Regions from separate parts of the Camelimonas abortus genome, predicted to be linked through region 2. Evidence: predicted binding sites of a transcription regulator. Region 2 holds the regulator's gene; the other holds the start of a gene.
What was found. Region 2 encodes HrcA, which represses chaperone genes, less so after heat shock. Its sites were predicted from a motif close to GTTAGCACTCNCNNNNNGNGAGTGCTAAC; they were not measured.

Region 1: the regulator HrcA is predicted to act here: its motif matches at 11,194-11,222, upstream of groES (co-chaperone GroES).

What each region holds. Positions count from the first base shown of each region.
Region 1 covers NZ_JBHLWR010000006.1:421,217-436,354, reverse strand. The annotation lists gene ACFFJB_RS04345 (hypothetical protein) at 1-121, shown strand, start outside; gene ACFFJB_RS04340 (50S ribosomal protein L11 methyltransferase) at 336-1,256, opposite strand; gene hisS (histidine--tRNA ligase) at 1,508-3,064, shown strand; gene ACFFJB_RS04330 (ATP phosphoribosyltransferase regulatory subunit) at 3,285-4,418, shown strand; gene hisG (ATP phosphoribosyltransferase) at 4,437-5,420, shown strand; gene ACFFJB_RS04320 (META domain-containing protein) at 5,704-6,102, shown strand; gene ACFFJB_RS04315 (ABC transporter ATP-binding protein/permease) at 6,509-8,305, opposite strand; gene groL (chaperonin GroEL) at 9,083-10,723, opposite strand; gene groES (co-chaperone GroES) at 10,857-11,144, opposite strand; gene ACFFJB_RS04300 (MarR family winged helix-turn-helix transcriptional regulator) at 11,422-11,937, shown strand; gene ACFFJB_RS04295 (DUF2076 domain-containing protein) at 12,009-12,869, opposite strand; gene ACFFJB_RS04290 (c-type cytochrome) at 13,124-13,564, shown strand; gene ACFFJB_RS04285 ((Fe-S)-binding protein) at 13,868-14,734, shown strand; gene ACFFJB_RS04280 (lactate utilization protein B) at 14,731-15,138, shown strand, end outside.
Region 2 covers NZ_JBHLWR010000006.1:2,496,224-2,511,361, reverse strand. The annotation lists gene hemW (radical SAM family heme chaperone HemW) at 1-659, shown strand, start outside; gene rsmI (16S rRNA (cytidine(1402)-2'-O)-methyltransferase) at 797-1,744, shown strand; gene ACFFJB_RS13155 (YraN family protein) at 1,748-2,179, shown strand; gene gshB (glutathione synthase) at 2,291-3,232, shown strand; gene ACFFJB_RS13145 ([protein-PII] uridylyltransferase) at 3,275-6,100, shown strand; gene grpE (nucleotide exchange factor GrpE) at 6,158-6,790, shown strand; gene ispG (flavodoxin-dependent (E)-4-hydroxy-3-methylbut-2-enyl-diphosphate synthase) at 6,864-8,168, opposite strand; gene ACFFJB_RS13130 (DUF2852 domain-containing protein) at 8,562-9,023, shown strand; gene rdgB (RdgB/HAM1 family non-canonical purine NTP pyrophosphatase) at 9,085-9,762, opposite strand; gene rph (ribonuclease PH) at 9,759-10,475, opposite strand; gene hrcA (heat-inducible transcriptional repressor HrcA) at 10,683-11,765, shown strand; gene ACFFJB_RS13110 (GNAT family N-acetyltransferase) at 11,800-12,321, opposite strand; gene ACFFJB_RS13105 (SDR family NAD(P)-dependent oxidoreductase) at 12,462-13,268, shown strand; gene lepA (translation elongation factor 4) at 13,611-15,138, shown strand, end outside.

The sequences.
Region 1 (15,138 bases), 2.1 Mb from region 2:
CAGCGCTGGCGTTCCGCATGACACGCTGCAGCTCGCCGCCCGGCTTGGCCCGGAGCAGCTGAAGGAAGTGGGCGGCTGCCAGGACCCGCAGACCGGCCTGGTATACGGTTCGCTGCGCTGAGCGCCCGCCCGGGCGCGCCGGTCCCCCCGGCGGCGGCGCCCGCCGGCCGCGCGACTGACGGCGAAACGCCGCCGGCCCGTCCGGCGGCCCAATGGCCAGACGCACGCGTCTGGCCATTGTTTTTTGCATGCTCCCCGTCACGGCCGGCCGAAACGGAAAGGGCGCCGCCCTGCGGCGACGCCCCTGAATTCTCCGTTGCGGCGGATGCGACCGGTCAGGCCGCGGCCAGCGGCCGGGGCGCGGCGCCGCCGCGCCGCAGCGTCAGCGTCGACCAGCCGTCGCGATCGCGGCGCTCCCACAGGGCGAGCCCCTGGGCGCGGTAGGCGGAGAGCACCCCCGGCACGTCGCGCGGCAGCAGGCCGGAGAGCACCAGCACGCCGCCCGGAGCCACGGCGCGGGCGAGCGACGGGGCCATCAGCCGCAGCGGCCGCGCCAGGATGTTGGCGAACACCAGCTCGAACCGGCGGCCGCGGGCGAGCGCGTGATCCACGCCCGGGGCGACGTAATAGCTGACGAGACCGGCGACGCCGTTGCCGCGGGCGTTGCCGGCCGCCACCTCGATGGCCACCGGATCAAGGTCGCCGGCCACCACCGGAACCTTCAGCCATTTGGCCGCGGCGATGGCGAGAATGCCGGTGCCGGTGCCGACGTCCAGAATGGAGCGCGGCCGGCGGCGGCTGGCGATGCGCGCCAGCGCGTCGAGACAGCCGGCGGTGGTGCCGTGATGGCCGGTGCCGAAGGCGAGCGCCGCCTCGATCTCCAGCCCCACGTCATTGGACCTGGCGACGCCGCGGTCATGGCCGCCATGGACGAGGATCCGGCCGGCGCGCACCGGCTTCAGCCCGTCGAGGGACGCGCGCACCCAGTCCTGCTCGCGGATGTCGTCGAAGGTCGCGGCGTTGGCCGCGGCCTCGCCGACGATGGGGCGAATGACGTCGATGATCATCTCCTCGTCCGGCGGCGTGGCGAAATAGGCTTCGAACAGCCAGCCGGCGTCAGTCTCGAACGTGGAGACGGCGGTTTCGGCGGGATCGAAAATCTCGCCGAGAATCTCGGTGATCTGGCGGGCGCGGGCTTCGTCGGTGATGAAGCGCATGACGCGCGTGGCCTTCTGGGGTTGCAGTCCTTCGATCATGGCGTCCGCCCTAGCACGACAGCCGCGCCGCGGCGAGGCGAAAGACGTCGCAAGCCAGCGCGGAGAGCGCCCCGGCCGCGTGATCACCGGCTGCAGGCCCCAGCTGTCCCCGGCGGGGCGTCCTGACGTTTTCCCTCTCCCCTGCATGCGCCCTCCTCTTTTGGGCTTCTTTCCGCCGCCGGGCGCGGAAACGGCGCCGCGCGCGCAATACCGCCTTGCCCGCGGACCTGTCGCGGAGTAATGCGAACCCCATGTCCCGGAACGACCTGACCAACGCCAGCGCCGGCAGCGAGGCGCAGTCGCAGCCCTCCGCGAAGGAGAAGGCGAAAGAGCGCCCGAAGGCGCGGCTCGCCCGCGGCTTCGTGGACCGCGGCCCCGTGGAGATCGCGGCCAGCGCCCGCATGCTGGAGAAGATCCGCGAAACCTACGAATTTTACGGGTTCGACGCGCTCGAAACGCCGTTTCTCGAGTATACCGACGCGCTGGGCAAGTTCCTGCCCGACCAGGACCGCCCCAATGAGGGCGTGTTCTCGCTGCAGGACGACGACGGCCAGTGGCTGTCGCTGCGCTACGATCTCACGGCTCCCCTCGCCCGCTACGTGGCCGAGAATTTTGACCGGCTGCCGAAGCCCTACAAGAGTTACCGCTGCGGCTGGGTGTTCCGCAACGAGAAGCCGGGTCCGGGCCGGTTTCGCCAGTTCATGCAGTTTGACGCCGACATCGTCGGCGCCGCTTCGGTCGCCGCCGACGCGGAGGTCTGCATGATGGCGGCGGACACGCTCGACGCCCTCGGCCTCGCCGGCAAGTACGTGATCCGCATCAACAACCGCAAGGTGCTGGACGGCGTGCTGGAGGCCATCGGCCTTGGCGGCGCGGAGAACGCCCAGCGCCGCCTCACCGTGCTGCGCGCCATGGACAAGCTCGACAAGGTGGGCGTGGACGGCGTGCGCGACCTGCTCGGCGAGGGCCGCTGGGAGCATCCGGAGACGCAGAGCGGCGACTTCACCAGGGGCGCCGGGCTCGCGCCGGAAGCAGCGGATCAGGTGCTGGCGGTGCTCGCCGCCCGCGGCGACGGCAACGCCGCCACCGTGGCGCGCATGGCGCAGGCGTTCTCCGGCACCGCCACCGGCCGCGAAGGCTGCGCCGAGCTGGCCGAGATCGCCCGCCTGCTCGCCGCCGCCGGCTATGACGACGGGCGCGTGATCATCGATCCCTCGGTGGTGCGCGGGCTTGAGTATTACACCGGCCCGGTGTTCGAGGCGGAGCTGACCTTCGAGGTGAAGGACGAGAAAGGCCGCCCGGTGCGCTTCGGCTCGGTGGGCGGCGGCGGCCGCTATGACGGCCTTGTCGGCCGCTTCCGCGGCGAGGACACGCCGGCCACCGGCTTCTCCATCGGCGTGTCGCGCCTGCTGGCGGCGCTGATGGCGGTGAAGAGCCCGGTCGTGGCGGTGGAGCCGCCGCCCGGCCCGGTGGTGGTGCTGACCCTCGACCGCGACCGCATGGACGATTACCAGGCCATGGTGGGGCGCCTGCGCGCCGCCGGCCTGCGGGCCGAGCTTTACATGGGCCAGGCCGGCATGCAGGCGCAGATCCGCTACGCCGACCGGCGCGGCTCGGTCTGCGTGGTCATTCAGGGCAGCAACGAGAAGGAAAAGCGCGAGGTCACCATCAAGGACCTGCGCCTCGGCGCCACGCTGCGCCAGATCAGCGACCGTGAGACCTATCTGGCCCAGCAGGCCAGGGCGCAGTTCTCCGTGCCCGAGTCCGAGCTGGAGAGCGCGGTGCGGCAGGTGCTCGCCCGCTACTGAACGGCGTCCCGCGGCCGCTCCGCCGCCGGTCGCAGGCGGGGCCAGTTGCTGGTATGTAGCGCCCGGGCAGGGGCTGGCCGCCCCCGGAGACTGGCTCCGGACGGGCCAGGCCCCGCCGTTTTTGTGGATTTCGCCGGAGCTTCCGCGCCGCCGCGCCGGAGAAGGCTTCCGGCGCATGCGCCGCCCGGCGCCGGCCGGCGGGCAGCACGGATGGAATGCGATGTCGCCGCAGCTGACTGACGAACCAGCCACGCAAGAGGCCTGCGAACGCCTGCTGGCGCTGTTCGCGCGCGAGGGTTACCGCCGCGTGGAGCCCCCCGTGCTGCAGCCGGCGGAGGTATTTCTGGACCTTTCCGGCGAGGACATCCGCCGGCGGCTGTTCGTCACCGCCAGCGGCGACGGCGCCGAGCTGTGCCTGCGGCCGGAATACACCATTCCGGTCACGCGCATGCTGCTGGCCGGCCATGACGGCGGGCCGCTGCGGGCGGCGGTGAGCTATCTCGGCCCGGTGTTCCGCCTGCGCGCCGGCGAAACCGGCGAGTTTCCGCAGGCGGGCGTCGAGTCGTTCGGCCGCGAGGACACTGGCGCCGCCGACGCGGAGATCCTGTCGCTGGCCATGGAGGCGGCGGCGGCGCTCGGCCTGCGCGATCCGGTGGTGCGCCTCGGCGACATGGGGCTGCTCAACGCGGTGGTGACGGCGCTGGGCGCCGACGCGCCGACGCGCCGGCGGCTGCTGCGCGGCGTGGCCGCCGGCCAGCCGCTGGCGGCGCTGGCCGGCAATGGCGACGGCGACGGCGACTACGCCGGACTGCTCGACGCCCTCGCCGGCCAGGATCCGCGCGCCGCCCAGGCGTTCGTGGAGGACGTGCTGGCCATCGCCGGCATTTCGCGGGTGGGCGGACGCAGCGCCAGCGACATCGCCCGGCGCTTCCTCGCCCGCGCCGAGCGGCGCGCCGCGGCCTTCGGCGATGAAAAGCGCGCCGTGCTGGAGCGTTACCTCGCCATCGCCGGCGATCCGGACGACGCGGTGACCGAACTGCGGCGGCTGGCCGCCGACGCCGGCCTCGACATTGGCGCGGCGGTGGACCTGTTTGAGGAGCGCCTCGGCTTCTTCGCCGCCCGCGACGTGGCGGTGGAGCGCATCCGTTTCTCGGCGCGCTTCGCCCGCAACCTCGACTATTATTCCGGCTTCATCTTCGAGATTGACGATCCGGCGCGGCCGGACCGGCGTCCGGTCGCGGCGGGCGGGCGCTATGACGGCCTGGCCGAGCGCCTCGGCGCCGCGGCGCCGGTTCCGGCCGTCGGCTGCGCCCTGTGGCTCGACCGTTTCGACAGCCTCACCCTGACCGCCTGATCTTTCGGGGAATCCATCATGTCCGCCGACGCCCCGCTCATCATCGCCGTTCCGTCCAAGGGCCGCCTGCAGGAGAACGCCGCCGCCTTTTTCTCGCGCGCCGGCCTTGAGCTGCACCGGCCCGGCGGCGCCCGCGACTACCGCGGCGCCATCAGGGGGCTGCCCGGGGTGGAGGTGATGTTTCTCTCCGCCTCGGAGATCGTCACCCAGCTGGCCAGCGGCGCGGCGCATCTGGGCATCACCGGCGAGGACCTGGTGCGCGAGCAGGCGCCCGACGCCGACGAGGCCATGGAGCTGCTGACGCCGCTCGGCTTCGGCAACGCCAATGTGGTGGTGGCGGTGCCGCAGGCGTGGATCGACGTGCGCACCATGGCCGATCTCGACGACGTGGCCTCGGAAATGCGCGCGCGCACCGGCGAGCGCATGCGCGTGGCGACGAAATACGTCAACCTCACCCGCAGCTTCTTCGCCGCCCATGGCCTCGCCGACTACCGCATCGTCGAGAGTCTCGGCGCCACGGAGGGCGCGCCGGCGGCGGGCTCGGCGGAGATCATCGTCGACATCACCACCACCGGCGCGACGCTGGCGGCCAACGATCTCAAGGTTCTGGACGACGGCGTGATCCTGCGCTCATGGGCGAATCTGGTGGCGTCGCTGCGGGCGCCGTGGGGACCGGCGGCGCGTCAGGCGGCGGCCGCCATTCTCACCCGCATCAACGCCGAGGAGACGGCCCGCGCCAGCCGCGAGGTCACGGCGCTGGCGCCAGGGCATGACGCGGAGGCGCTGGCCGCGCTGGCGGCCCGTTTCGGCGCCAGCCTGCCGTGGGGCGCGCCGGTCGCCGGCGGCCCGGCGACGCTGCTGTGCCCGGCGGAGCAGACCTTCGCCCTGGCGGAGGCGCTGTCGGCGGCCGGCGCCGACCATGTCAGCGTGCGGCGGGTGGACTACGTCTTCCGCCGGCACAATCCGCTGGCGGACCGGCTGTTCGCCCGTCTTGGCCGCTGAGGACGCGGCCCGGCCGGCGCGGACGCGCGGGGCGCGGAGCCGTCCGGCGACCGGGCCGTCCTTGCCCGGCGCTTGCAAAGTCTGCGACATTACGGGAAAAGACGCGGCGACAGCGACGGACGCCGTTTCGCCGGCAGGCCGGCCGCGCGGGCGTTCCGGAGCGGCGGCCCCGCCGCCCCGTCGTGACGCAGCGCCAGCACGCGCCTGGTTGAGGGAGAGGATGCACGTGAAGACAGTTCGCCTTGCACTGACAGCCGTCGCGCTCGCAGCCGGCGCCCTGACCATGGCCCCGGCTCACGCCCAGCAGGCGACGCGGACGGCGCCGCTGCAGCCCAGGAAGATCGAGAAGAACTTCCCGCTGGGCAAGAACTGGATCGCGGTCAGCCTGAACGGAAAGCGCTACACTGGCGCGGAACGTCCGTCCTTCGTGCTGGACTCCCAGTTCCGCGCCCGCGGTTTCGGCGGCTGCAACACGTTCAGCGCCGTGGCCTTCCCGCTGCGCGACCAGGGCATCGCCGTCGGCCCGCTGGCCCTCACCCGCCGCGCCTGCGACAGGCACGTCCAGGCGGCCGAGACGGCCTTTCTTACGGCGCTGCGTTACGCGCAGAAGTGGGATCTGGTGGGCGGCCAGCTGGTGCTGAAGGGCCCCGCCGGCGAGCTGCGCTTCGACCGCACCTTCTGACGGCTCCTCCCGGGGCGACGGTCCCGGACCGTCATGACCCGTGCGGGCGCGCCCGGCCGCGCCGGAGGGGCGCGCGGCGTCGCCCTGGCCGCGCCCCGAATGGCCCGATCAGGTCCGGCCATAACCGTCTCCGCAGCCGCGCCGGACGCAACGCGCCTCCGGCCTCATGCCCGGGCCTGGCCGGGCGTCCGTCCAGGCGCCGCGGCGCGACGCGCACGGAAAACAGGCGCGTAAAACAGCAAACAAAAGCCGGGTCACGTCCGGCCATGGCGGCGCCGGCGCCCGCATGGCGGCGGCGCAGGCCGGGCCATGCCCGCCGCCGGCGCACCCCCGACCGGCACGGCTCCGGCCGGGCCGGGGAGCGGCGCCCGGCGCCCGCGCCGGGGAGGCGACCCGCCGCGGCGCCCTACCCCGCCGCCGGAGCCGCGTCATAAACATCCCGCGGCTCGAACACCCGGCCGCCGACATTGATCATGTCGATGCGCCGCGCGTGCAGCGCGTGCAGCGTGGAGCGGTGACCGATCGACACGATCGTCGCCTGCGGCAGCGCCCGCGCCAGCAGGCCGTAGGACGAGGCCTCCAGCCCCTCGTCCATGGCGGAGGTCGCCTCGTCGAGGAACAGCCAGTCCGGACGCGCCAGCAGGGCGCGGGCAAGGGCGAGGCGCTGCTGCTCGCCCAGCGACAGCGTCTGCGCCCAGTGGTCCTCCTCGTCCAGCCGCGCGACGAGATGCGGCAGCTGCACCGCCGCCAGCGCTTCAGCCAGCTCCCCCGTGCTCCACGCGTCCGGCGCGGCGGGATAGCAGGCGGCGGCGCGCAGCGTTCCCACCGGCAGATAGGGCCGCTGCGGCAGCAGCAGCAGCGACGCCCCGTGCGGCAGGCGGATGTCGCCCGAGCCGAACGGCCAGATGCCGGCGATGGCGCGGAACAGCGTCGACTTTCCGGAGCCTGAAGGCCCGGTCAGCAGCGTGGTTTCGCCCGGGCGCAGGGTCAGCGCGCCCACCCGCACCACCTCGCGCCCGTCCGGCAGGCTGAGCGAGAGGTTGCGGATCTCGAGATTCGCGTCCGCGCCCTCCTCCCGCCGCAGCCGGGAGGCTCCGGAGCCGGCGATGCGCGCCGTCTCCACCGCGCTGGTGAAGGTGGTGAGGCGGTCCACCACCGCCTTGTAGTCGGCGAGCGTGGTGTAGGCGCTGATGAAGAACGACAGGCTGTCGCTCACCCGGTTGAAGGCGCTGGCGGTCTGCTGCATGCCGCCGAGGGTCACCTTGCCCGCGAAATAGTATGGCGCCACCAGGATGTAGGGGATGACGTTGCTGATCTGGGCGTAGGCGGCGGTCACCGCCGTCAGCTTCTTGGTGCGGCTGACGATGGCGAGGAAATTGTCGATCACCGAGCCGAAGCGCCCGGCGAGGTGGCGCTTCTCCGCCGGGGCGCCGCCGGTCAGCGCCACCTGCTCGCCGTATTCGCGCAGGCGCGCCAGCGAGAAACGGAAGTCCGCCTCATACTTCTCCTGCTCGAAGTTCAGCCGGATCAGCGGCCGGCCCACCCGGTGCGTCAGCCAGGTGGCGGCAATGGCGAAGACCAGGGCGCCCCACAGCAGGAAGCCCGGAACCCGCAGGTCAGTGCCCGGCAGGGTGAAGCTGGCGGACAGCTGCCACAGCACCACGGCGAAGGAGACCAGCGTCGACACCGACGACAGCAGCCCGAGGAACAGCTCCATGGTGCGCACGATGAAGGAATCGATGTCCTGCTGGATGCGCTGGTCCGGGTTGTCGGCGCCATGGCCGAGCAGCTGCATGTGGTAGTGGGCGTTGTGGTCGAGCCAGTGGCTGACGTAGCGCGCGGTGAGAAAGGCGCGCCAGCGGATGCGCAGGTAGGACTTCAGCGCGTACTGGTAGATGGCCGCCACGATGTAGATGACCGCCCAGAACATGAACACGGTCAGCAGCAGCGTCCAGAAGCTGGCGGCGTCCCTGTTCTGGATGGCGTTGAACCAGTCGCGCGAGAAATAGGACAGGCGCACGTTGATCGCCACCAGCGCGAATTCGATGCTGATGATCACCGCCGCGAAAATGAACGCCAGCAAGCGCTGCTGCACGGCGAAGGCCGGGAACGGCCAGATGCGCGCCTCGGTGAGCTCGCGGGAGGTGAAATAGGGCAGCGTGAGCCGCCAGATGTCTGTGAGAGCCTTTTTCAGTCCGTGCATGTCATCCGCCGGCTGGGGCGCGGCGCGCCCCGGGAAATGATGGAATGTCCGGGCGGTCAGGCGCGTCCGCCCCGCCGGGCCGCGGCCTGGCGGACGGCGCCCGGACCGCCCTCGCGGAAACGGGCGTGGCGGCCGCTCCGGCGGCGCAGCTCCTGCGCCGGGCGCCGGAAAGGCGCCGCTCCGGCCCCGCCCTCGCCGGACGACGCCGCGGCCGGCGACGGCCGCGGCCGGCCGCCCGCATGATCTTTAGAAAACTGATTGTGACATTTCCCATTAATCTTTTGTCATCATCTGCGACTGCGGGGCGGAAAAGAAAAAACGCGCCCCGGACGGGACGCGTTTCTCGCGCCGCAGGCGCGGCGCCATGGCGGATGCTTGCGCCTGCGGACCACGGCCCCGCCCTTTCAGGCGGAAGCCGCCGCCGGGCGGGCCGGGACTCAGCCGAAGATGTGCCAGCCGACGACGACGCAGGCGACGACGCCGAGAAGCAGGCTCCACCACACGCCCGAGACCGGGCTGTCGATATCGTCTTGCATGATGCACCTCTTGAGCTCACCGGAGCCGGATCGGCCCCACGGGCCCGGACCGGCCCATGCGCGCCTTCCGCGCGCTCCGGGCGATAATGGTCAGGGTCTGTCTAGCCTGTCGCCGGCGCGAAGGCAAACGGGGCCGGCGCCGGGAAGGTGAAAAACTGCGCGCTCCCGGCCCCTGCCGGCGGGCGACAAAAAAGGGGCTCCGGAACATCCGGAGCCCCCGTGACTGCGGTCGCAGCGTGGATCAGAAGTCCATGCCGCCCATGCCGCCCATGCCGCCCGGAGCCGGGGCCGTCTCCTTCTTCGGAGCGTCGGCGACCAGCGCCTCGGTGGTGATGAGCAGGCCGGCCACCGAAGCGGCGTCCTTCAGGGCGGTGCGGACGACCTTGGCCGGGTCGACGATGCCCGCCTGCATCAGGTCGCAGTACTCTTCGGTCTGGGCGTTGAAGCCGAAGGTGTTGCTCGAGGTGTTCTCGAGGATCTTGCCGACGACGATCGAACCGTCGACGCCCGCGTTCTCGGCGATCTGGCGGATCGGGGCCTCAAGGGCGCGGGCCACGATCTTGATGCCGGCGCGGATGTCGGCGTTGTCGGAGTCGAGCTTCTCGACCGCGGCCTTGGCGCGCAGCAGGGCGGTGCCGCCGCCAGGAACGATGCCCTCCTCGACCGCCGCGCGGGTGGCGTTCAGGGCGTCGTCGACGCGGTCCTTCTTCTCCTTGACCTCGACCTCGGTGGAGCCGCCGACGCGGATCACCGCGACGCCGCCAGCGAGCTTGGCCAGACGCTCCTGGAGCTTCTCACGGTCGTAGTCGGAGGTGGTCTCCTCGATCTGGGCCTTGATCTGGGCGACGCGGGCCTCGATGTCCTTGCGCGAGCCGGCGCCGTCGATGATCGTGGTGTTCTCCTTCTCGATGCGGACGCGCTTGGCGCGGCCCAGCATGTCGAGGGTGACGTTCTCGAGCTTGATGCCGAGATCCTCGGAGATGGTCTGGCCGTTGGTGAGGATGGCGATGTCCTCGAGCATGGCCTTGCGACGGTCGCCGAAGCCCGGAGCCTTGACGGCGGCGACCTTCAGACCGCCGCGGAGCTTGTTGACCACCAGGGTGGCCAGGGCCTCGCCCTCGACGTCCTCGGCGATGATCAGCAGCGGCTTGCCGGTCTGCACCACGGCCTCAAGCACGGGCAGCAGCGGCTGCAGCGAGGAGAGCTTCTTCTCGTGGATCAGGATGTAGGGATCCTCGAGGTCGGCGACCATCTTCTCGGCGTTGGTGACGAAGTACGGCGAGAGATAGCCGCGGTCGAACTGCATGCCCTCGACGATCTCGACCTCGGTCTCGGCGGTCTTGGCCTCCTCGACGGTGATCACGCCGTCGTTGCCGACCTTCTGCATCGCCTTGGCGATCTCCTCGCCGATGAAGCGGTCGCCGTTGGCGGAAATGGTGCCGACCTGGGCGATCTCCGAGGAGTCGGAAACCTTCTTGGCGCGGGCGGCGATGTCGTCCAGGGCCGCGGCGACGGCCATGTCAATGCCGCGCTTCAGGTCCATCGGGTTCATGCCGGCGGCGACAGCCTTGGCGCCTTCCTTCACGATGGCCTGGGCAAGGACGGTAGCGGTCGTGGTGCCGTCGCCGGCCTTGTCGTTGGTCTTCGAGGCCACCTCGCGCACCATCTGCGCGCCCATGTTCTCGAACTTGTCGGCCAGCTCGATCTCCTTGGCGACCGACACGCCGTCCTTGGTGATGCGCGGAGCGCCGAAGGACTTCTCCAGCACGACGTTGCGGCCCTTCGGACCCAGCGTGACCTTCACGGCGTTGGCGAGGATGTCCACGCCGCGCAGCATCTTGTCGCGGGCTTCGCTACCGAATTTTACTTCCTTGGCAGCCATGTGTGCTTGCTCCTGTTATCGGGTCCGGCGGCGTCTCGCGCCCGGGACCCCCTGTCCCTGGCCGGCGCTCGCGCGGCCCTGAAATCACTGTCGGGGAAAAATCCAGAAACCCGTTTCGCGCGTCAGCCGCTGGTCAGCCGATCACGCCGAGGATGTCCGACTCCTTCATGATCAGCAGCTCTTCGCCGTCGATCTTGACCTCGGTGCCGGACCACTTGCCGAACAGCACGCGATCGCCAGCCTTCACGTCGAGCGGAACCAGCTTGCCCTGCTCGTCGCGGGCGCCCGGTCCAACGGCCACGACCTCGCCCTCCTGGGGCTTCTCCTTGGCGGTGTCCGGGATGATAATGCCGCCCTTCGTCTTCTCCTCGCTCTCGATGCGGCGAACGACGACGCGATCATGCAGCGGACGGAACTTCATGGACCATTCCTCTTGATGGAGCGCAGGACGCGCATTGTGAAAACGGATCGTTAGCACTGTCGGCTGGTGAGTGCTAACCGATGGCCCGGAGATAGGACTGCCCCGGATGGGTGTCAAGGGACGCCCCGGCGGGCCCGGCGCCAAATTTTTCGTCGCCGTGAGGACGCCCGTTGCAGCCGCCGCGGCGTTTACCGCGGGCGCGCCCTGCGCCATGCTCCCCCGCCGCAGGCGCGCCGGCGCGTACGGGCGCGCCGCCAGCCGGGGAGCGAAACCGCCGATGACCAGCAGCGACGCCCGCGCCAGCCGCAAGCCCGCGCAACCGCCGGCGCAGCCGCGCGCTCCGGCCGGGCCGGAGGAGCGCTGCGCCTGCCTTGAGGCGCGCATGACGGCGCGCGCCCTCACCCGCATGTATGACGCGGCGCTGCGGCCCGCCCGGCTGAAGGCGACGCAGTATTCGCTGCTGGCGGCGCTCGAACGCGGCGCCGCAGGCTCGATCAGCGCCCTGGCGGAGGCGCTGGCGCTGGAGCGCACCAGCCTCACCCGCAACCTGCGGCTGCTGGAGACGGCCGGGCTGATCGCGCCGCGGCCTGGCGGCGGACGGGCGGTGGGCTACGCGCTCACCGAAGCTGGCCGCGCCGCGCTGGCCCAGGCGACGCCGCTGTGGCGCAAGGCCCAGGCCCGGGTGCTGGCGGCGCTGGGCGAGACCGGCCAGGCGCAGGCCTACGCCGGCCTGCGCGCGCTGCGCGAGGCGGCGCGCGCGACGCCCGGAACCGCGGACCGGGGCGAGGGCTGAAGCGGTGCCCGCCCGGCCGCGAACGGCCGGGCGCGTCCGCGCGCCCGGCATGCCGGTGGCCAACGGCCGGCTCAGACCCAGTCGCCGCCGTCGCCGCCGTCCCAGCCGCCGCCGTCGTCCCACGCGCCGCCGTCATCCCAGCCGGCGTTGTCCCAGCCGCCAGTGTCGTTGCTCCACCCGTCCTGACCGGGATCGGCATGACCGGCGGTCTGCACGGCCGCGTCGCCCTGGTCGCTGGCGGCGGGCTGGACGTCGCCGGTCGCGCCGGCGTCCCTGGCCGCGTCGGCGGCGGTCTGCGGCTGGGCCAGCGGCGTGGCCGAGGCGGCCGACGAGCCGCCCATCATGCCTTTCACCGCGTCAAACAGCAGCGCGCCGCCGGCGACGCCCGCCGCCGTGGCCAGCGCCGAGCGCAGGAAGCCGCCGCCAGCAGGCGGCTGCGGCGCGGCCTGCGGCTGGCCGCCCCACGGGCCGGCCGGCTGCTGCGGCCCGCGGCTCCACGGGCCGCCGGGCGCGCCGCCCGCCGCGGGACCGCGGGCGAACGGACCCTGCTGCGGCGCGGCCGCGCCCTGGGCGGAGCCCGCAGCGGAGCGGCCCACCGGGGGCACGCTGGTGCGGCCGCCGCCAAAAAGGCCGGAGAGGAAGCCGCCCGGCTGGCCGGACTGCGGCGCGGCCGTGGGCTGCTGCTCCCGGGCCTGGCGCAGCTCGTCCTCCAGCTGGCGCACGCGCGTCTCCAGCTCCTCGTTGCGCCGGGTGAGCTGCTGCACCGCCATGTCCTGGACATAGACGGCCTGGGCGAGGGCGTAAGGCGCGTAGGGCTGGCGCGCCACCAGCTCCGCGATATGGCGCTCCGCCTCCGGATCCCGCGGCGCGTTTTCGACGTCCTTCAGCCGGTTGAAAATGCCGTCAATGACTTCGCGTTCGTGGGGATCCATCGATTCCTTCTCCTGGAGTTCGTTCCGTCCGTCCCGGGACGTCGGGAACTGAGATGGGAACGCGGCGGCCGCTGCGCCAGAGCCGCCGCGCGCAAAATCGGCGCCCGCGCGTATGGCGATGCGGCGACGGGTAGCGTGGACCCCGCCGCCGGCGCGGGCCAGGATCCCCGCCTGCAGACCGCCTTCTCGCGCAGCCGGCGCCTGCGGCCGACGCAGCCCCTCCCCCGGCCGGCCGCGACGCACAGGGAGCCGACATGACCATTCGCCCCCCCGCCCTTCCCCGCTTCGTCCGGCGCCGGCGCCCCTGGGCCGGCGTGCTCGCCGCCTGCGCGGCGGCGGCGCTCGCCACGGCCGCCCACGCCGGAGACCCGGAAGCCGGCGCGCGGGTGTTCATGAAATGCCGCGCCTGCCACCAGATCGGCGAAGGAGCGAAGCACACCGCCGGACCGCAGCTCAACGCCCTCATCGGCCGCAAGGCGGGAACGGTGGACGGCTACCGCTTCTCCGACGCCATGAAGAACTCCGGCCTCACCTGGGACGAAGCCACCCTGCGCGACTATCTGAAGGCGCCGCGCGCGAAGGTGCCCGGCACGCGCATGATTTTCCTTGGCGTCACAAGGGAAAGCGAGATGGACAACCTGCTCGCCTATCTGCGCCAGTTCGACGCCGACGGAAAAATCCGCCCGGCGCAGTAGCGGCGCCGGCGCGCGGCCGGGCCGCCATATGTGCAGTCGCCCGGGCCCGCAGCCCGGATCCAGCCGCCCAGGCGCCGTCGCCCCTGTTCCGGCACGCCATATCCGCCTGCCCACGGCGCCGCCGGACCGGCGGCTGTTTTGCCCTGCGCCCGGCGCTGTCCGGCCGGGGGCTGTATTACCTTACGTAAAGCATGCGACGCGGCCGCAGCTGATTTGATCGCTGCGGCCGTTTGCCGGAACGGCCGCCGGCGTTAATCTGCTGCGGCGGCGCGGCCTGCGCCGCGCAGACAGAAAGCCGTCGCCATGTCGCATCCGTCCCGGCCGGCCCCGCAGCGCCCGCGCGTGGGGCTTCTCGTCACCTGTCTCGTGGACCTGATGCGCCCCTCGGTGGGCTTCGCCGCGGCGAAGCTGCTGGAGGACGCCGGGTGCGTGGTGGAGGTTCCCCCGCAGACCTGCTGCGGCCAGCCGGCGTTCAACTCCGGCGACCGCCGCACCGCCGCGGACCTGGCGCTGGCCATGATCCGCGCCTTCCGCCACTGCGACTATGTGGTGGCGCCCTCCGGCTCCTGCGCCGGCATGGCCCGCCGGCACTATCCGGAGCTGTTTCCCGACGATCCGGAGCTGCAGCGCGAGGCGCGCGCCTTCGCCGACCGCACGTGGGAGCTGACCAGCTTCCTCGTCGACGTGATGGGCGTCACCGCGGTGAAAGCGCGGTTTGAGGGAACGGCGACCTATCACGATTCCTGCGCGGGCCTGCGCGAGATGCAGGTGCATGACCAGCCGCGCCGCCTGCTGGCCTCGGTGGAGGGGCTCACCCTCACCGAAATGGCCGACGCCGACGTGTGCTGCGGCTTCGGCGGAACCTTCGCGGTGAAATATGGCGAGATCTCCGACGCCATCGTCAGCGAGAAGACGGCGCGGATCCGCGAGAGCGGCGCGCCCATGGTGCTGGCCGGCGATCTTGGCTGTCTCATGAACATCGCCGGCAAGCTCTCCCGCCAGGGCGCCGCCGTGCAGGTCCGCCATGTGGCCGAGGTGCTGGCCGGCATGACCGGCGCGCCGCCCGTCGGCGCGCCGGCGGCGCAGACCGCTACCGGGGCCGGAGCCCCCGCCGCGGCGGGGACCAGAGACGCCGCCCCCGCGGCGGCGGGCGCGGAGGCGCGGTCATGAACGCGCCTGTCGCGACCACCCCCGCCTTCCGCGACAACGCCCGCCGCGCCCTGCAGGACGACGGGCTGCAGAAGGTGCTGGCCACCATGCGCGGCGGCTTTTCGGCGAAGCGCGCCGAGGCCGCCGCCGCCCTGCCCGAATTCGAGGCGCTGCGCGACAGCGCCCGGGACATCAAGAACCACACCCTCGCCCATCTCGACATCTACCTCGAGCAGTTCGAGGCGCAGGTGAAGGCGGCCGGCGGCCACGTGCATTACGCCCGCGACGCTGCGGAGGCGCGCCGCATCGTCGCCGGCATCTGCCGCGACCTTGGCGCGAAAACCGTGACCAAGGGCAAGTCGATGATCTCGGAGGAGATCGGCCTGAACGCCCATCTTGAGGCCGAAGGCTTCACCCCTGTCGAG
Region 2 (15,138 bases):
TCTACGCCCGGCCGGACCAGACGCCGCAGGCATGGCGCGCCGAACTGGAGCAGGCCATCTCCCACGCCGTGGAGCACCTGTCGCTGTACCAGCTGACCATCGAGCCGGGCACCTGGTTCGACCGGCTCCACCAGGCCGGCAGGCTGAAGACGCCGGACGAGGATCTGGCGCGGGCGCTGTGGGACGTGACCCAGGAGACCTGCGCCCGCCGCGGCCTGCCCGCCTATGAGGTCTCCAACCACGCCCGTCCGGGGGCGGAGAGCCGGCATAACCTCCTGTACTGGCGCTATGGCGAATACGCCGGCGTCGGGCCCGGGGCGCACGGCCGCCAGGTGGGGCCGCAGGGGCGCCTCGCCACCGCCACCGAACTGGCGCCGGAAACCTGGCTGGACATGGTGGAGCGGCAGGGTCACGGGCTGAGCGAATGCGAACTGCTCGGCGCCGACGCCCAGGGCGACGAATTTCTGGTGATGGGGCTGCGGCTGAAGGAGGGAATTCTGCTCTCCCGTTTCGCCATGCTCGCCGGGCGCCTGCCGGACCAGGAGCGCATCCGCCAGCTGGCCGACGAAGGACTGGTCCGCCTCGACGGAGATCGCCTCGCCGTCACGGACAGGGGCTTTCCCCTGCTCAACGCCGTGATCAGCCATCTGGCGGCCTGAGCGGAAATTTTCTGTCCCGCCCGGAAGACAGGCAGGGGACTGCCCGCCGCAGGGGCCGGGCAGAGGACGATGTTCTCCCCCCGCCGTGATATGCTCCCCGCCGCGAACGCATCTCACGCCAGCCGCGCGGAACCAGGATGAGCGACACCGGAAAAAACCGACCCAGAGGCCGGATCATGCGCGAGGACGCGCCGGCCCGCTTCACGGCCTTCGGCCTCGCCGCGGAGGCGGAGCCCGTCGCGCCGGGGCTGCACATCGTCGCCACGCCGATCGGCAACCTGAAGGACATCACCTTCCGCGCCCTGTCCACGCTGGCGGCAGCCGACGCCATCATCGCCGAGGACACGCGCGTCACCCGCGTGCTGCTGGCGCACTACGGCATCACCACGCCGCTGCTGAACTATCACGAGCACAACGCCGCCCAGATGCGCCCGAAGATCATGAAGCGGCTCGCCGAAGGCCAGGCGCTGGCGCTGGTGTCCGACGCCGGCACGCCGCTGGTGTCGGACCCCGGCCACAAGCTGGTGGATGAGGCGCTGGCGCGAGGATTCCGGGTGACGGCGGCGCCGGGCCCCTCAGCGGTGCTCACCGGCCTGGTGCTGTCGGGCCTGCCCATGGACGCCTTCTTTTTCGGCGGCTTCCTGCCCACAAAATCAGCAGCGCGCAAACACCGGCTGCTCGAGCTGGCGGCGACGCCTGGAACCCTCGTGTTCTTCGAATCGCCGCAGCGCGTCGCCGACATGCTGGCGGACGCCGCCGAAGTGCTCGGCGACCGCCCCGCGGCGGTCGGCCGCGAACTCACCAAAATGTTCGAGGAGGTGCGGCGCGGTCCGCTGGGCGAGCTGGCGGCGCGCTACGCCGCCGAGGGGCCGCCGAAAGGCGAGATCGTCGTCATCATCGGCGGTCCGGACCGCGCCAGGGTCGCGGCCGAGGCCAGCGCCACCGTGGACGACCGGCTGCGGGCGCTGCTGGGCGCCCATTCCCTTAAGGAAGCGGTGGCGCTGGTGACGGCGCAGACCGGGCTGCCCCGCAAGGAAGTCTACGCGCGGGCGCTGTTGCTGGCCCGCGACCAGGACGGGGAATGAACCATGGCGCCGCTGGTCCGTCGCTCCGCTCCCGCAAGACGACGGCCCGGCGACAGCGCCGCGCGCGGCCTGCGCGCCGAAACCGTCGCCGCCTGGCTGCTGCGACTGAAAGGTTACCGCATCCTGGCGCGCCGCTATCGCGCCGGCGCTGGCGAAATCGACCTCATCGCCCGGCGCGGCGCGGTCATCGCGCTGGTGGAGGTGAAGACGCGCCGGCGCATGGACGACGCCTTCGCCGCCATTTCCGCCGGCAAGCGGCGGCGCATCGCCAGCGCCGCCGCGGTATGGCTGGCCCGCAACCCCCGCTTCGCCGGGCATACGCTGCGGCTGGACGCCGTGTTCGTCGGCGATCTCTCGTGGCGGGCGCTGCGCGCCGGAGCGGTTCGCCTCCCCGTCCATGTGGCGGACGTCGCGCCGCTGGCGCTGTATGCCTGAGGCGGGCGACGCACCCGGCCATTGCGCCGGCCGGGGCGGAGCCATAACCTGCGGAACGCCCGCGGGCGACGCCTGGCGCGGGCTCCACCAAAGCAGCGGAACGAGGCCGAAATGGTCCTGAATGTTGCGGTCCAGATGGACCCGATCGAGCGCATCAACATCGCCGGCGATTCAACCTTCGCCATGCTGCTGGAAGCGCAGGCCCGCGGCCACCGGCTGTTCTATTACACGCCCGACCTGCTCTCCATGCGCGACGGCGTGGTGAGCGCGCCCATGCGCGCCCTTCAGGTGCGCGACGTCGCCGGAGACCATTTCACCCTCGGCGAGCCGGAGCGCATTCCGCTCGGGCAGATGGACGTGGTGCTGATGCGCCAGGACCCGCCCTTTGACCTCGCCTACATCACCGCCACCCACCTGCTGGAGCGCGTCCATCCGAAGGTGCTGGTGGTCAATGACCCGGCCGAGGTGCGCAACGCGCCGGAAAAGATCTTCGTCACCCGCTTCACCCATCTGATGCCTCCCACGCTCATCAGCCGGGACAAGGCGGAGATCGAGGCGTTCCGGCGTGAGCACGGCGCCATCGTCATGAAGCCGCTCTACGGCCATGGCGGCGCCGCGGTGCTGCGGGTGCTGCCGGAAGACCCCAATTTCGGCTCCATGTTCGACCTGTTCTCGGCCACCTTCCGCGAGCCGTGGGTGATCCAGCGCTTCGTGCCGGAGGTGACCGCGGGCGACAAGCGCATCATCCTCGTCGAAGGCAAGGCGATGGGCGCGGTGAACCGCGTGCCCGCCCCCAACGACATCCGCTCCAACATGGTGCGCGGCGGCGCCGCCAACGCCACAGAGCTTACGGAGCGTGAGCGGGAGATCTGCGAGACCATCGGCCCGGAGCTGGCGAAGCGCGGGCTGATTTTCGTCGGCATCGACGTGATCAACGGCAACCTCACCGAGATCAACGTCACCTCGCCTACGGGCATCCGCGCCATCCGCCGCATTGGCGGCCCGGATCTTGCCTGCGCGCTGTGGGACGCCATAGAAGCGCGCCGGTCCTGACGCAAGGTTAGCGCCAGCCGGCGCGGCGCAAGGAGGACGACATTGACCCCCGGGCCGGAACACGCCGCCGCAGCCGCAGAGCCCCCCGTCGGGGAGCCGGCGATCAATCCCGCGCAACTGGCCGGCGCCGCCATGGCGCTGGCGCGCCAGCATGGATCAGACCACGCCGGCCTGCGGCGCGACATGCTCGCCCTGTTCAGGAAGGCCCTGCAGGATGGCCGCGCCGAAGCCAGGGCGAAACTGCGCGAGGAACGCGACGGCCTGCGCTGCGCCCGGCGGCTGTCTCACCTGACGGACTGCGTGGTGCAGGCCCTGCACGCTGTTTACACGCAGCACGTGTTTCCGGTCAGCAATCCGTCCACCAGCGAACGGCTGGCCATCGTCGCCACCGGCGGTTATGGCCGCGGTGCCATGGCGCCGGGCTCGGACGTGGACCTGCTGTTCCTGACGCCGTGGAAGCCCTCGCCGTGGATCGAAAGCATCGTCGAGGCGGTGCTGTATTTCCTGTGGGACCTGAAGCTGAAGGTCGGCCACGCCACCCGCTCGGTCGACGAATGCATCCGCGAGTCACGCGGCGATCTCACCATCCGCACCTCGATTCTGGAGGCGCGCCTCGTCTGCGGCGATCCGGAGCTGTTCGACGAGCTGACCGCCCGCTTTGACCGGGAGGTGGTGGAGGGAACCGCCGCCGAATTCGTGGAGGGCAAGCTCAACGAGCGCGACGCGCGCCTGCGCCAGGCCGGCGCGGTGTCGCGCTATGTGGTGGAGCCCAACGTCAAGGAGGGCAAGGGCGGCCTGCGCGACCTCAACACGCTGTTCTGGATCGGCAAGTATGTCTACCGCGTGCGCGACGCGCGCGAGCTGGTGCGGGCCGGGCTGTTCCTGCGCCAGGAGTACGCCCGCTTCGCCGAGTGCGAGGAATTCCTGTGGCGGGTGCGCTGCCACATGCACTTCATCGCCGGCCGGGCCGAAGAACGTCTGTCCTTCGACATGCAGCCGCTGGTGGCGCAGGAGCTGGGCTACACCGACCGCGGCGGTCTCAGCGGCGTCGAGCGCTTCATGAAGCGCTACTTCCTCATCACCAAGGAAGTGGGCGACCTCACCGCCATCGTCTGCGCCGCCATGGAGGCGCAGCACGCCAAGAAACGGCCGATGCTGGACCGCTTCATCACCCGCCTGAAGCGGCCGGCGCGGCTGCGCTCGCCCGACTTCGCCATTGACACTGACCGGCTGACGGTGCGCAGCGACGAGGCGTTCCGCAACGATCCGGTCAACATCCTGCGGCTGTTCTGGCTGGCGCAGCGCCACAATCTGGCGCTGCATCCGCATGCGCGCCGGCTCGTCACCCGCTCGCTCAGGCTGATCAACAAGGCGGTCCGCGAAGATCCGGAAGCCAACCGGCTGTTCCTGGAGATCCTCACCTCGCCGAACTCGCCCGAAACCGCGCTGCGCGCCATGAACGAAACCGGCGCGCTCGGCCGCTTCATTCCCGAATTCGGGCGCATCGTGGCGATGATGCAGTTCAACATGTATCATCACTACACGGTGGACGAGCACCTGCTGCGCGCCGTGGGCGTGCTGTCGGAAATCGACGCCGGCCTGCTCGGCGACGAGCATCCGGTGGCGAACCGGATTTTCCCGACCATCCAGAACCGGCGCGCGCTCTATGTCGCCGTGTTCCTGCACGACATCGCCAAGGGCCGCCCCACGGACCACTCCATCGCCGGCGCGGCGGTGGCGCGGCGGGTGTGCCCGCGTCTCGGCCTCACCCGCGCGGAGACGGAGCTGGTGGCGTGGCTCATTGAACATCACCTGCTGATGTCGATGACGGCCCAGAGCCGCGACCTCGCCGATCCGGTCACCATCAGCAGCTTCGGCTCGGTGGTGCAGACCATGGAGCGGCTGAAAATGCTGATGGTGCTCACCGTGGCCGACATCAAGGCGGTGGGCCCCGGCGTCTGGAACGGCTGGAAGGGAGAGCTGATCCGCACGCTCTATTACGAGACGGAAAGCTACATCACCGGCGGCCATGGCGACGCGGCGCGCAGCGAGCGCATCCGCAACGCACAGGAAGCGCTGCGGGCGGAGCTGCCCGACTGGGACGACGACGCCTTCAACGCCTACGCGGCGCGGCACTACCCCGCCTACTGGCTCAAGGTGAACCTGGAGCGGAAGGCGCGCCACGCCCGGTTCATCCGCGGCTCGGAAGCCGCCGGCCTCTCAACCGCCACCATGGCGACCACCGACCGCTTCCGGGGCGTCACCGAACTGACGGTGATGGCGCCGGATCACCCGCGGCTGCTGGCGATCATCGCCGGATCCTGCGCCGCCGCCGGCGCCAACATCGTCGACGCGCAGATCTTCACCACCGCCGACGGCACGGCGCTCGACACCATCCTCATCTCGCGCGAGTTCGACGAAGACGAGGACGAGCTGCGGCGGGCGAAGCGCATCGGCGACGCCATGGTGCGGGCGCTGAAGGGCGAGGTGAAGATCGGCGATCTGGTGGCGGCGCGCGGCTCGCGCAGCCGCACCCGGCCCTTCAAGGTTGAACCCGAAATCGTTTTCGACAACAGCCTGTCCAGCAGGGAGACGGTGCTGGAGGTCTCCGGCCTCGACCGTCCCGGCCTGCTCTATGACCTCACCACCGCCATCGCCGCGCTCAACCTCAACATCTCGTCGGCGCACATCGTCACCTTCGGCGAGCGTGCGGTGGACACGTTTTACGTCACCGATCTCACCAACGCCAAGATCACGGGGGCCACGCGCCAGGCGGCGATCCGCCGGCAGCTGGCCCGGGTGCTGGCGCCTGAACGGGAGGAACCTGCCGGCGGCCGCAGGACGCCCGTTCGCGCCGCCGGTCCTTGATTTTACCCTCCGGGCATCTGATATGCCGGAGGAGCATCCCTTAACCATCCGAGTGACATGAACCAGAAGCCCAACGATCTTGAGGATACGGAAGTTTCCTCGCCGGCCCAGGACAACGCCGGCCAGACCGCTCCGGAGAGCGCCGGCGACGCCGGAGGCGAGGCCCAGCGCGATCCCTCGGACGTGATCGCCGCCCTGGCCGCCGAGAACGCCGAACTGAAGGATCGCGCCCTGCGCGCCCTCGCCGAGGCCGAGAACATGCGCCGGCGCGCGCAGAAGGAGGTGGCGGACGCGAAGGCATACGGCATCACCGGCTTTGCGCGCGACATGCTGACGGTGCTCGACAACATCGGCCGCGCCCTTGAGGCGGTGCCGGAGGCCGAGCGCGGCGGGCTGGACGAGCGGATGCGCGGCCTGGTCGAAGGCATCGAGCTGACCCGGCGCGACATGCTCAAGACGCTTGAGCGGCACGACGTGAAGCTGGTGGCTCCGCTCGGCGAACGGTTTGATCCCAACCTGCACCAGGCGATGTTTGAGGCGGAAGATCCCTCGGTGCCGACCGGAACGGTGGTGCAGGTGCTGCAGGCTGGCTTCACCATCGGCGGGCGCGTGCTGCGCCCGGCGCTGGTCGGCGTCTCGAAAGGCGGCCCCAGGGCCACGGCGCCGGAATCCCAGGCCGGCCAGGCCTGAACAGTTTCTTGAAACGACGGACATGAAAACGCCCGGAGCAGGCCTCCGGGCGTTTTCGCAAGCGCGCGGGCCGTCAGCCGGTGGCGGCGCGCCGGTCGCCGCCGGCGCCGAAGCGACGCTCGATATAATCCTCCACCAGCCTGCGGAAATCGGCGGCGATGGTCGGGCCGCGCAGGGTGGCGGCCTTGGCGCCGTCAATGAACACCGGCGCCGCCGGGCTCTCGCCCGTGCCGGGAAGGGAGATGCCGATGTCAGCGTGCTTCGACTCGCCCGGCCCGTTGACGATGCATCCCATCACCGCGACGTTCAGGTTCTCGACGCCCGGATAGCGTCGGCGCCACGCCGGCATGGAGGCGACGATCCACTCCTGGATGTCGCGCGCCAGCTCCTGAAACACGGTGGAAGTGGTGCGCCCGCACCCCGGGCAGGCCGCCACCAGCGGCACGAACGTGCGGAAGCCCATGGTCTGCAGCAGCTCCTGGGCGGCGCGCACCTCCAGGGTGCGGTCGCCGCCAGGCTCGGGCGTCAGCGAGAAGCGGATGGTGTCGCCGATGCCCTCCTGCAGCAGCACGCCGATCGCCGCCGAGGAGGCCACGATGCCCTTGCTGCCCATGCCGGCCTCGGTAAGACCAAGGTGAATGGCGTAGTCGGCGCGGCGGGCCAGCTCACGGTAGACCGCGATCAGGTCCTGCACCGCCGACACCTTGGCGGACAGGATAATGCGGTTGCGCGGCAGGCCGATCTCTTCGGCGCGCCGCGCCGAACGCAGCGCCGACTGCACCATGGCCTCACGGGTGATGGCCCTGGCGTCGCGCGGGCTGGGCGACGCGGCGTTCTCGTCCATCAGCGCGGTGAGCAGCTCCTGGTCGAGCGACCCCCAGTTGGCGCCGATGCGCACCGCCTTTCCGTGGCGGATGGCCATCTCGATGATGGCGCCGAACTGGCGGTCGCGCCTGTCGCGGAAGCCGACGTTGCCAGGATTGATGCGGTATTTGTCGAGCGCCTCCGCGCAGGCCGGATGATCGGCCAGCAGTTTGTGGCCGATGTAATGGAAGTCGCCGACCAGCGGCACGTTGACGCCGATGCGCGCAAGCCGCTCGCGGATGCGCGGCACGGCGGCCGCCGCCTCGTCCCTGTCCACGGTGATGCGCACCAGCTCCGAGCCGGCGTTGGCCAGCGCCGCCACCTGGCGAACGGTGGCGTCAACGTCGGCCGTGTCGGTGTTGGTCATGGACTGGACCACCACCGGAGCGCCGCCGCCCACCTGAACGTCGCCGACCATGACGCCGACGGTGCGGCGGCGGGGCGCAGGTCCGGCCACGTCAATAGCGCTGGCCTGTGCGAGAAGCGGCTCTGGCTGCTTGTCCTGGCTGGTCACGGCGGCGTCCTGTTGCGCGTCCCGCCGGCGACTGGCGCGGCGGGCGAACTGTCCGCGGCGTTTATAGCGGGGTTTCGCGCTCCGTCACAGGGCGCCGCTGCGGCGACATCATGACCGCGCCGCCACGACGCCCTCCCCGGCAAGCGTGGCCAGAACAGTGTTTGCTGGCGCGTTTCATGTTTTTCGTGGTCGTTCCGTAAAATTTTCGCCGGCGCCGCTTGCGATGACGTAACGCGGCCACGATCTCATGTCACATGTGGAGCCAGACGCGCCTTCTGAATCCTTGTCCTTACGCAAGGGCAAAAGAAGGATTTTTTCCGGAAATGCGCTGTCCGGCGCCCGCGCCGTTTTGGTCAGACGTCCCGGCAGGACGTCTCAACTGGAGAAACCGTCATGACCGACACCGCTTCGCCATCATGGGACGCCCGGCGATCCGGCGACAGGAGCTGCCGGCCGCCACGGCGCGCGCTGGAAATCGTCGGCATCGTCTTCGCCTTTGTCTGGTTCTGGCCGCTGGCGGTCGCCTACATTGTCTGGAAGCTGATGGGGTATCCCGTTCCGGCCGAATTCGCCGCCTTCATGGAGCGTAACTTCACCTGGCTGCGCGGCTCGCCGTTCGCGGCCAGAAGCGGGGGCGCGGGCGGCGGTCCGGCCGCGGGCCCCACCGGCAACAGCGCCTTCGATGACTATCGCCGCAGCGAGCTGGAGCGGCTGGAGGCCGAGCGCAGGCGGCTGGATGAGGAGGCGCGCGAATTCAGCGCCTTCCTCGACGAACTGCGACAGGCCCGCGACCGCGAGGAGTTCGACGCTTACATGCGCCGGCGGCGCCAGGCCGCGCCGGCCGGCAGGGCCTGACCCCCCGCGTCAGGACGTCGAACGGACAGGAAAGAAGGGCCCGGACAATCCGGGTCCTTTGTCATGCCTCGCCCTGTTGCAGCAGCGCCCGGGCGAGGAGCACGAACGCCCGCGCGCGGTGGGAGAGCCCCCCCGGACCGCCGCTGCGCGCGTCCTCCCAGTCCACGCCGTGCTTCTCCTGAGACGACATTTCGCCAAAGGTGCGCGCGTGCCCGTCGGGCCGGAAGACCGGATCGTAGCCAAAGCCGCGGTCCCCGCGCGGCGGCCACACCAGATCGCCGAACACCCGCCCCTCGAACAGGGCTTCGTGGCCGTCCGGCCAGGCCACCGCCAGGGCCGAGACAAAATGCGCCCGGCGCCGGCTTTCAGGTCCGTGTCCGCGCATGACGAGCTCGTCGTTGATGCGGGACATGGCGGCGACGAAATTCTTGTCCGGACCGCCCCAGCGCGCCGAGAAAATGCCAGGCGCGCCGTCGAGCGCCTCGACGCAGATGCCGGAATCATCGGCGAGCGCGGGCAGGCCGGACGCCCGGGCCGCCGCCCGGGCCTTGATGGCGGCGTTCTCGGCGAAGGTCGTTCCGGTTTCATCCGGCTCGGCCAGGCCAAGCTCTCCGGCGGACACGGCCTCGACGCCGAACGGCGCCAGCAGCTCGCGCATCTCCGCCAGCTTGCCGGGATTATGGGTGGCGATCACCACCCTGCCGGACAGGCGGCGCGCCGCCTCACTGGCTCCGCTCATTTGCCAATCGCCTCTTTCTGCAGGGCCACCAGCCGGGCGGCGCCGTGACGGGCCAGACGCAGCAGCTCGAACAGCTCCTCGTCGGTGAACGGCTTGCCCTCGGCCGTGCCCTGAATTTCAACGATGCCGCCGGAGCCGGTGAGAACGAAGTTGGCGTCGGTCTCGGCGGTTGAGTCCTCGGCGTAATCGAGGTCAAGCACCGGCACGCCCTGGTGCACGCCGCAGGACACTGCCGCCACATGGTCCTTCAGCGGCTGGGTGTTGATGATGGAGCGGGCGCGCATCCACTCGATGCAGTCATGCAGCGCGACCCAGGCGCCGGTGATCGAGGCGGTGCGGGTGCCGCCGTCCGCCTGCAGCACGTCGCAGTCGATGGAGATCTGCCGCTCGCCCAGCGCCGGCAGGTCCACCACCGCCCGCAGGGAACGCCCGATCAGGCGCTGGATTTCCTGGGTGCGGCCGGACGGCTTGCCGGCGTTCACCTCGCGGCGGGTGCGCTCCATCGTGGCGCGCGGCAGCATGGAGTATTCGGCGGTGACCCAGCCGCGCCCCTGACCGCGCAGCCAGGCCGGAGCGCGATCCTCGAGCGAGGCGGTGCAAAAGACGTGGGTGTCGCCAAAGCGCACGAGGCACGAGCCTTCGGCGTAACGGGCCACGCCGCGCTTCAGCGTCACCTTGCGCATTTCATCGGGGGCGCGTTTCGAAGGCCGCATGTAACGTTCCTGACTTCCAAGTTTGAATGACCGGTTTTCTATACCCGCTGGCCGCCCCCACCGTAAGGGGCGGCTGGCCTGTCCACGCGCCGGCCGGCGCGCCCCGCCCCCGCTGGCGAATGCGGCCTGTCCCCGCTAAATTGTGGGAAAAGCGAGGGATCCATGCGCGCCAGCCGCAGGTATGGTTTCACGAGGAGCCGGGAAGAATTGGGGACTTTTCAGAACAGGGGACCGCGCCCCGCGGCGCATGCAACCCTGAATGAGCGGTCTCGCGAGATTTTCCGCCAGATCGTCGAAAACTACCTCGCCACAGGCGAGCCGGTGGGATCGCGCAATCTCGCCCGCGTACTGCCCATGCACCTGTCCCCGGCGTCGATCCGCAACGTCATGTCGGATCTGGAGCACGCCGGGCTGATCTACGCGCCCCATACCTCCGCCGGCCGCCTGCCGACGGAGACAGGCCTGCGTTTTTTCGTGGACGCCGTGCTGGAGGTCGGCCATGTGGCCGACGAGGAGCGCGAGCGCATCGAACTGGAGATGCGCGCCGCCTCCAGCGACCGCTCCGTGGAGGCGATTCTCGCCCAGGCGACCCAGGTGCTGTCCGGCCTGTCGCGCGGCGCCGGCGTGGTGCTGACCACCAAGGTCAACGCCCGCCTGCGGCAGATCGAGTTCGTCCGGCTCGGCCCGCGGCGCGGCCTCGTCGTGCTGGTCAGCGACGACGGCAATGTGGAGAACCGCCTGCTGGACCTGCCGGAAGACCTGCCCTCGTCGGCGCTGGTGGAGGCGGCCAACTTTCTCAACGCTCGCATCCGCGGCCGCACCCTGGCCGAGCTCAGACGCGACGTCGCCAGCCAGCGCGCCGCCATCCAGCGCGAGCTGGACGCCATCACCGCGCGCCTGGTAGAGGCGGGGCTGGCGGTGGCGGGCGGCTCGGGCGAGACCAGACAGCTGATCGTGCGCGGCCAGGCCAACCTGCTGGAGGACGTGACCGTCGGCGAAGATCTGGAGCGCATGCGGCTGCTGTTCGCCGACCTCGAAACGCAGAAGGACGTCATCGACCTTCTCTCCCGCGCTGAAGAGGGCGACGGGGTGCGGATTTACATCGGCTCGGAGAACAAGCTGTTCTCGCTGTCGGGCTCATCCACCATCGCCGCCCCGTTCCGCGACGCGGAGGAGCGCATCATCGGCGTGGTCGGGGTCATCGGACCGACGCGCCTCAATTACTCGCGCATCATTCCGATGGTGGACTACACGGCGAAAGTCGTGTCGGAACTGTTCAGGCAGCGCTAGGCGCGCCCGGCCGGCGGCGCGGACGAAACGCCGCTCAGCGGCTGCCGTCGAGAATTTTCTGCATCAGCAGCAGGTCGATCCAGCGGCCGAACTTGCGGCCGACCTCCGGCATCAGCCCCACGCGCACGAATCCGAACGCCTCGTGCAGGCGGATCGACGCCTCATTGTCGGCGGTGATGGCCCCGACCATGACATGCTTGCCGCAGGCGCGCGCCGCCTCAACCAGCGGCTCCATGAGGGCCCGGCCCACGCCCCGGCGATGAAAACGCGGCGCGACGTAGACCGAGTGCTCCACGGTCGCCGCATAGCCGTCGAAATGCCGGAAATCGCCAAAGCTGGCGTAGCCGGCGACGGCGCCGTCCACTTCCGCCACGAGGAACGGATAGCCGCGGGCGCGCCGGTCCGCCATCATCGCCAGCCGGTTCTCGAGCGTCACCGGAGTTTCCGTCCAGACCGACGTGGTTTCAAGCACCGCCCAGTTGAAGATGTCGAGGATCGCCGGCGCGTCCCGGTCCGAAGCCGGGCGGACGATGACCATCTGCCTGTCCTGGGCCATGGCTGCTGTCTCCTCCTGCTCCGGCCGCAGGCTCCGGCGCGGCGGCTCGCGGCGAAAACCGCTTGAGCCCGCCGGCGCGGACGTGCACACCGGAATGCGGATTGCTGGCGGCGCCAGCAGATAACACCGCGGGAGGAAACATGAACAGTCTCTTTTCCCTGGAGGGGCGCGTGGCGCTGGTGACCGGCGGCTCGCGCGGCATTGGCAAAATGATTGCGCGCGGCTTCATCGCGGGCGGCGCCAAGGTTTACATCAGCGCGCGCAAGGCCGCCGCCTGCGAAGCCGCCGCGGCGGAGCTCTCCGCCTCCGGCGGCGAATGCATCGCCCTGCCGGCCGACATCTCCACCGTGGATGGCGCAAAGGCCCTCGCCGCCGGGATCATGCGGCGGGAGGAGCGGCTCGACATCCTCGTCAACAACGCCGGCGCGGCCTGGGCGGCGGAGTTCGACGCCTTCCCGGAGAACGGCTGGGACAAGGTGATGAACCTGAACGTGAAGTCGCCGTTCTTCCTCACCCAGGCGCTGGCGGGCCATCTGCGCCGCTCCGGCGCCAGCGGGCGACCGGCCAAGGTGATCAACATCGCCTCCATCGACGGCATATTCCTCAATCCGCTGGAGACCTACTCCTACGCCGCCTCCAAGGCCGCCCTCATCCATCTCACCCGCCGCCTGGCGGCGCGGCTCATCGCCGACAACATTGTGGTGAGCGCCATCGCCCCCGGCCCGTTCAGCTCGGACATGAACATCGCCGCGCGCGATGAGGCCGAGGCGGTCGCCAGACGGGTGCCCGCGGGCCGCATCGGCCATGACGACGACATGGCCGGCGCCGCGATCTATCTGGCCTCGCGCGCCGGCGACTATGTGGTGGGGGCGACGCTCACCGTCGACGGCGGCGTGGCCTTCGCCAAGCCCGGATTTGAGGGCGACAGCTGGGCCGAGCGCGGATGAGGCCGCCCCGGGGAGGGGCGGGATGATCCGGCGGCTGCGCCTGACGCAGCGCCAGCGCGGAAGACCTGACGGGACGGCCAGCCGCCCGCTCCCCTCCTCCTGGCGGGCCCTGGCGGCGCCGGCGACCATCCGTTCGCGCCGCCGGAGCCCGCAGCCGCGCGCCGGACGGGCGCTCACGACGGCGCGCCCCCCATGTCTCCCGCGCCTTGCGGCGCGCATGTTGCGCGGATCCTGGCGCAGACTTGGCGAAGCTCCCGGACGCTGCTATTGCCCTGCGAGGTTCCGAGCAGTGTCCCCTTCCGCCGGCGCTTCTGTTCGCCGCGGCAGCCGCCCAGAGAGAAGATGGCGCCCCATCCCATTGACAACATTCGCAACTTCTCAATCGTTGCGCATATCGACCACGGCAAGTCCACGCTGGCGGACCGGCTGATCCAGGCCACCGGCGCGGTGTCCGAGCGCGACCTGGGCGAGCAGATGCTCGACTCCATGGACATCGAGAAAGAGCGCGGCATCACCATCAAGGCGCAGACCGTCCGTCTGGAATACCGGGCGAAGGACGGCAAGACTTACATCCTGAACCTGATGGACACGCCCGGTCACGTGGACTTCGCCTATGAGGTCTCGCGGTCGCTGGCGGCCTGCGAGGGCTCGATCCTCGTCGTGGACGCCTCCCAGGGCGTGGAGGCGCAGACCCTCGCCAACGTGTACCAGGCGCTGGACGCCAACCACGAGATCGTTCCGGTCCTGAACAAGATCGACCTGCCGGCCGCCGAGCCGGAGCGGGTGAAGGAGCAGATCGAGGACGTGATTGGCCTCGACGCCTCGGAAGCGATCCCGGTCTCGGCCAAGACCGGCCTCGGCATCCCCGACGTGCTCGAAGCCATCGTGCAGAAGCTGCCGCCGCCGGAGGGCGACGAAACCGCGCCGCTCAAGGCCATGCTGGTGGACAGCTGGTACGACTCCTACCTCGGCGTGGTGGTGCTGGTGCGCATTGTCGACGGCGTGCTGAAGAAAGGCATGACCATCCGCATGATGGGCTCCGGAGCGACCTATGGCGTCGACAGGGTCGGCGTGTTCCGGCCCAAGATGCAGGACGTGGCCGAACTCGGCCCGGGCGAGGTGGGCTTTTTCACCGGCTCGATCAAGGAAGTGGCCGACACGCGCGTCGGCGACACCATCACCGACGACCGGTGCCCGACCGCCGAGCCGCTGCCGGGCTTCAAGCCGGCGCAGCCGGTGGTGTTCTGCGGCCTGTTCCCGGTGGACGCGGCCGATTTCGAAGACCTGCGCTCGGCCATGGGCAAGCTGCGGCTCAATGACGCCAGCTTCACCTATGAGATGGAGACCTCGGCGGCGCTGGGCTTCGGCTTCCGCTGCGGCTTCCTTGGCCTGCTGCACCTTGAGATCATCCAGGAGCGGCTGGAGCGCGAGTTCAACCTTGACCTCATCTCCACGGCCCCCTCCGTGGTGTACCGGCTGAACATGAAAGACGGGACGCAGATCGAGCTGCACAACCCCGCCGACATGCCGGACGTGGTGAAGATCGAGAGCATCGAGGAGCCGTGGATCCGCGCCACCATCATGACGCCGGACGATTATCTCGGCTCCATCATCAAGCTGTGCCAGGACCGGCGTGGCGAACAGGTGGAGCTGAGCTACGTCGGCAAGCGGGCCATGGTGGTCTATGACCTGCCGCTCAACGAGGTGGTGTTCGACTTCTACGACCGCCTGAAGTCCGTGTCCAAGGGCTACGCCTCCTTCGACTATTCGGTCACCGGCTACCGCGAGGGCGACCTGGTGAAAATGTCGATCCTCGTCAATGGCGAGCCGGTCGACGCGCTCGCCATGCTGGTGCACCGCGCCCGCGCCG